One region of the Acinetobacter sp. NigerLNRRAM0016 genome, then DNA from elsewhere that is predicted to be linked to it. Evidence: predicted binding sites of a transcription regulator. Region 1 holds the regulator's gene; the other holds the start of a gene.
What was found. Region 1 encodes PhoB, which activates phosphate uptake and scavenging genes when phosphate is short. Its sites were predicted from a motif close to TGTCATNAANCTGTCATAA; they were not measured.
Positions count from the first base shown of each region.

Region 2: the regulator PhoB is predicted to act here: its motif matches at 1,116-1,134, upstream of ACWQ4X_RS15975 (inorganic phosphate transporter).

Region 1 is NZ_JBSYVT010000018.1:19,707-22,889, reverse strand. It holds gene phoR (phosphate regulon sensor histidine kinase PhoR) at 1-850, opposite strand, end outside; gene phoB (phosphate regulon transcriptional regulator PhoB) at 861-1,571, opposite strand; gene ACWQ4X_RS12095 (TetR/AcrR family transcriptional regulator) at 1,792-2,478, opposite strand; gene ACWQ4X_RS12090 (SDR family NAD(P)-dependent oxidoreductase) at 2,690-3,183, shown strand, end outside.
Region 2 is NZ_JBSYVT010000034.1:4,207-7,389, forward strand. It holds gene metH (methionine synthase) at 1-740, opposite strand, end outside; gene ACWQ4X_RS15975 (inorganic phosphate transporter) at 1,181-2,803, shown strand; gene pgaD (poly-beta-1,6-N-acetyl-D-glucosamine biosynthesis protein PgaD) at 3,165-3,183, opposite strand, start outside.

The DNA of each region.
Region 1 (3,183 bases):
GCAGCAACAGATCATTTACCAAAGCATTCATGCGTTTGGTTTGCGCCTGCATTTGCTCGAAAGCTCGTTTCCAGCGTGGATTTAAATCTTCTTGGTCGGTAAAGGTTTCAATATAGCCACTCAGTACCGTCAAAGGCGTGCGTAATTCATGCGAAATATTATCCACAAAGTCTTTACGCATTTGCTCCAAGTTGTGCATGCGGGTCACGTCATAGGCCACCAGCAGACGGCTTTCACCACCGAAGCGGGTCATTTTGATTTGCACATAGTGGTCTTCAAATACAGAGGACTTCATTTTGATGCCGTCAGGAATTTGATCACTTTGTTTGAAGTAATCAATAAAACTCGGTTGGCGCAAAATGGTCATGATGTTGCGACCAAGATCCAGTGCCTGAATGCCCAGTAGTTTTTCTGCCGCAGGGTTCCACCATTCAATCTGGTGCGATTCATCAATCAGCACCACGGCTTCTGCCAGTGCCACCAAGGAAGACTGGGCACGATCAATCAATCCGACCATTTCGGCCTGAACAATCCGTTCTTGGCGCTGTGCACGATAGACGTTAAACAGCAAAGCCCCCCATATCCCATTTAAATTGGGCGGAACATCATAGGGACGATTGGAAATCCATTCATTGACCAAATACAAAGAACGTAATTGGAAAATAAAAAAAATCGAGAAACCAGCAAAAATGCAGATCCAGAAATACCCAATGCCAAAACCGACTAAGCTTGCAATCAGTAAGAGAAAAGCCAGTAAGCGTAAATCTTGTTTGGCAAAAGTCCACAAACTGCTATAGCGGAATTTTTGATGTTCACGGGCCAGTTCGGGGACGGGGTATGGTTCATACATAAAATTAAAATTAACCTAAAGCAACATCTGCACGAGTAGAGAAGCGGTAACCTGTACCACGTACGGTTTGCACAAAACGGTCTGCACCATAAGGTTCTAAAACTTTGCGCAGGCGGCGAATATGCACGTCAATAGTACGGTCTTCGATATACACATTACCACCCCAAACTTGATCGAGCAGCTGGGCACGGGTATAAGCACGTTCTGGATGGGTCATGAAGAACGCCAACAAACGGTATTCTGTTGGACCCATATCTAAAATATTGTTGCCAAAACTTACGCGTTGGCTCACAGGATCAAGCAGTAAACCATTGGCATCAATGGTTTTTTCACCACTCAGCGCATTGGCGCGACGCAGTACGGCTTTAATTCGAGAAACCAATTCGCGGGTGGAAAAAGGTTTGGTCATGTAATCGTCTGCACCTGCATCGAGACCTTGGACTTTATGGTCTTCTTCTCCGCGGGCTGTCAGCATAATCACTGGAATTTCTGATAGGTTTTCATCGCGTTTCAAGCGACGACATAGATCGACACCACTGACGCCGCCTGGCATCATCCAGTCGAGCAAAATCAAAGCAGGGCGCTGATCCACAATCATTTGATGCGCTTGTTTTGCATCTTCTGCCTGTAAGCATTGAAAGCCTGCCATATCCAAAGAGGTGTGAATCATCTCTCGAATCGGAAGTTCGTCATCGACGATTAGTATGTAGTCATCTTTCACAACGCAATATCCTATTGGTGATAACGGTAGGCCGTTTCTTATTTATGACAGGCTTATTACAAAGATTAATTATGACAGTATCATTGCAGAATAGGGCAGAATGCCGATTTTCGCAAAGTTTTGTGACAATTTTTAGTCGAAAACATGAACAATTTTAGACAGTCTAACTCTGGTTCATCTAACCAATTTCAAATTTTTGTAAAAATTAAATGGCTGTAATTTAATTTTTTTTATCCGAAAATGATGCCAATAATGTCACAAAGACCACTCTGCAAGAGGCCAATACATCTTCCATAGACTGTTTAAATCCACTCATGACCCAACGAATTGCAATCTGTGTGACATAACCATTTAAGCCTGTAGAAACCCATGAAATTTCACGTTCCGAATGCGGAATATTCGGCATCATCAACATGACAAAGGCATGAATCATGCGGTCAAAGCGCAGCATGGTTTCTCGAATGGTGGCTTGGTTATGCAGTTCTTGTACCAGCATGGCATCAATATAAATAATCCGTGCCATGCGTGGGTTATCTTTCAACGTGGTTAATAAAGCCGTTAAACCTGCATCGACCATTTTTTCATGACTGCTGGAGGCTTGCATAATCGCCTGCATTACATTCTGCTGCAGTTCATCAATCAGTTTCAGGAAGATGGTTTGAAACAGTTGATCGCTTTTTTTAAAGGATTCATAGAAATAGCGTTCTGTCAGCTTGGCTTCATTACAGATATCTTTGACGGTCACCGAAAAGAATCCATGGGTGCCGTAGACCTCGATGCCCGCTTCAATTAATTTTTCTCGACGTGCCTGTTTACGCTCAGCTAAAGACAGTCCTTTAAACTGGCGTTCTTTACTTTTGGTGGGGTTGTTATTGTGTTCCGCAGTGTTGCTATTGGAATAAGTCATAAGGGCAAAACGTAGCAAAGACTGGCTTTAGTTTAACAACTATTGTGGTAAAAACCTAAATTTTAGCCATGCTTGAAGTGGAGATGAGATTCGTCAGGCAATTATTGACAATGCATATTGTCAAATTTATATTAAAAGCGTCAACGGCATAGTGCAAAAAATAGCAGTGCTGGTATTGTGTCAAAGCCTATGCAACCCATAAGGATAGAGAATGAAAACATTTAACAATAAAGTAGCGGCCGTTACTGGTGCGGGTTCAGGAATTGGTCAACAACTGGCATTGCTGTTAGCCAAACAAGGTTGCCATCTTTCTTTAAGCGATATTAACGAACAAGGCTTGGCCAAAACCGTAGAACTCCTCAAAGACAGTAAGGTGCGTGTCACCACCCAAAAGCTAGATGTATCGGACCGCGAAGCCATGCGTGCGTGGGCAGAAGAAACCGTTAAAGATCATGGTTCGGTGAATATGATTTTTAACAATGCAGGGGTGGCATTGGGCTCGACCGTTGAAGGGGCGAGTTATGACGAACTGGAATGGATTGTCGGGATTAATTTCTGGGGCGTGGTGTATGGCAGCAAAGAATTCTTGCCACTGATCAAGCAAACAGGTGATGGGCATATCATCAATATTTCCAGCTTGTTTGGCTTAACGGCTCAACCGACACAATCGGCTTACAATGCCACAAAATTTGCGGTGCGCGGTTT
Region 2 (3,183 bases), on a different contig from region 1:
CCGAGCGCACAGTTAAAACCAATCGAAAGCAAGTCGCCATGACGCACCGAGTTCCAGAACGCTTCTGCGGTTTGACCCGTTAAAGTACGACCAGAGGCATCAGTAATGGTGCCCGAAATCATGATTGGCAGTTCCCGACCAATTTGCTTGAACACTTCTTTCACCGCAAAGATTGCCGCTTTACAGTTCAAGGTATCAAACACGGTTTCAATCAGGATGATATCTGCACCACCTTCAATCAAGGCGTGCGTCGCTTCAATGTAGTTTTCTTTCAGTTCATCAAAAGTAATGTTACGGAACGCAGGGTCATTTACATTGGGTGAAATTGAACAGGTACGCGATGTGGGGCCTAATACACCTGCCACAAAACGTGGTTTGTCTGGGGTCGAGTATTTTTCACAAGCGGCTTTGGCTAAACGTGCCGCTTCACGGTTAATCTCAGGAACCAAATCTTCCATGTGGTAATCTGACATGGAAACGCGTGTGCCGTTAAAGCTGTTGGTTTCAATAATGTCTGCGCCAGCATTTAAATAGGCTTCATGAATGCCTTGGATAATTTGCGGCTGGGTCAGCACAAGTAGGTCATTGTTGCCCTTCAGGTCATGTGCCCAATCGGCAAAACGCTCACCACGATAATCTTCTTCTTCAAGCTTATGGCGTTGAATCATGGTGCCCATTGCACCATCAATAATCAATATACGCTCGGCGAGAAGCTGTTTAAGGGTGGTAAGCGTCGACATAAATAACCCCAATACACGACAAATCTTGAAATGGCGCATATTTTAGCAGAACTCAGGCATATTTTGAGTTTAATTCAGCTTTTTGACTGGCGGGTTAGCAGTATTCATGCATAAAAATGCTGTTTTTATCTCATTTCATAGAAATGAAATATTACACAGGCAAGATGAATCCGTTTCTTTTTCAAGGTGAAAGCTCATCGACGGTCGATAATTTTTTTTACAATTCAGAAAATCAACTACTATTTTTAATGAAATATTTTTTTGTTATAAGTATTTGAAAAAAACTGATTTACAGCAAAAAATCATCCCCATGATAGGGCAGAATGATTTAAAACAGGTCAATTGTTAAAAATTTGGCTTTATATGACACCTGTTTGTCATATAATTGTCATAATTTAATTTAACAATAAGGGGATTTTATTATCCTCTTAACCGTCTGCATGAATTCAAAAATTCCTCCCGTCCAAGATCGTATGCACTCTGCATCGAACAAATCGACGAACGTGCATGTTCCGACACCGAAATTTTTTATGCCGGTGTTTTTTACGGTCATCATTTCGACCCTAATTTACATTGGGTTTCAAGTCTCTGCTGACTTGTCGCATGTACCCCCGTTAAGTTTGTATTCAGTTATTCTTTTAGCGACGGCATTACTCATTGCTTTGGGCTTCGAGTTTGTGAATGGTTTCCATGACACTGCCAACGCAGTTGCAACCGTGATTTATACCAATGCCTTGTCTGCACCTGTTGCGGTCATGTGGGCTGGTTTTTGTAATTTCCTTGGGGTAATGGTTGCCAGCGGTGCGGTTGCTTATGGCATTATCGCCTTGCTACCTGTTGAACTGATTATGAACGTGAGTTCGGGTGCAGGTTTTGCCATGGTGTTCGCCATGCTGATTGCGGCCATTCTATGGAACTTGGGTACGTGGTTTTTGGGTATTCCAGCATCAAGTTCGCACACTTTGATTGGTTCTATTTTGGGTGTGGGCATCATGAACTACCTGTTGCATTCAGGTAGTGGTGCCAGTGGCGTAGACATGGACCAAGTGATTAAAGTAGGTAAAGCACTGTTGTTTTCTCCTTTAATTGGTTTTGCATTTGCGGCAGTCGTGTTCTTGTTGGTGAAAATGGTCTTTAAACGCCAGTTGGAATTGTTTCAGCCACCTGAAGGCAACAAGCCACCACCACCTTTAATTCGTGCCATTCTGATCTTCACCTGTACAGGCGTAAGCTTTGCACATGGTTCAAACGACGGTCAAAAAGGCATGGGCTTAATCATGTTGATCTTGATTGGTTTGGTACCGTTGGCGTACTCACTCAATAAGAATCTTGATCAGGCGCACATTCAATCATTTGAACAGTTGTCTTCTCAAGCGGCTGTGGCAATGTATCCTGCGCATGCCGACATTCCAGATGAACAAGCACGTCAAACCATTACCACGTACATTCAAACCAAAGAAATTACACCTGAAGTGGTGCCTGCTTTGGCAAGTTTGACCGATCATTTGGGTGACCGTGTTGCACAATATGGCGACTTGAAAAACATCCCTGAAGATGCTGTTTCCTCTATTCGTAATGACATGTACTTAAGCACGACAGCATTCAAACGTTTAGATAAAGCACACCAATTGCCTGCAATGCCAGAAGCAGATCAGAAAGTGGTGAAAGAGTACCGTAGCAGTTTAGATGGTTTCTTACAGTACATTCCGACTTGGGTAAAAGTGGCTGTTGCACTGGCTCTAGGGCTGGGTACGATGGTGGGCTGGAAACGTATTGTGGTGACTGTAGGTGAGCGTATTGGTAAGCATCACATGACATATGGTCAGGGGATGTCTGCTGAACTTGTCGCGATGTCGACCATTGCTGCGGCAGATGGTTTTGGTATGCCCGTGTCGACGACTCACGTGCTGAACAGTGCGGTAGCAGGTACCATGGTTGCCAATAAATCAGGTCTCAATTTTGCCACAGTGAAGACCATTCTTTCGGCATGGATTTTTACACTTCCGGCCACCATCTGTTTGTCAGGTGGTTTATACTGGTTATTCCTCCAGTTCGTTGCTTAAGTTGTTTTAAGTAACGAAATAAAAGCGCTGCATAGTCAGCGCTTTTTTTGTGCCTGTGCAATCTGTGTAATCAACGAATAGCGAGCTGATTGCTTTACTATTGCTGGTTTAAGCGCTGTTATTTACAAGGATTGAACAGTTCAAGCACAACCTAAAACACTCAGAATCTAGAATGATTAAAGCAGAACAAATGAACGAAGTTATGCGGGATGCAACAAGATAAGCTTGGTTGCTGAGGGGCTACTAGGTACACAGGAAGTCTCTCAAATGACTGATCATGGCTTCTAAATAGCAATAAAAAAGACCTCAAGCAGGACTTGAGGTCAGAGGTGTTTACAATGGGTGGTTATTTTTGAATTGATTATTCGAGATCGATAATT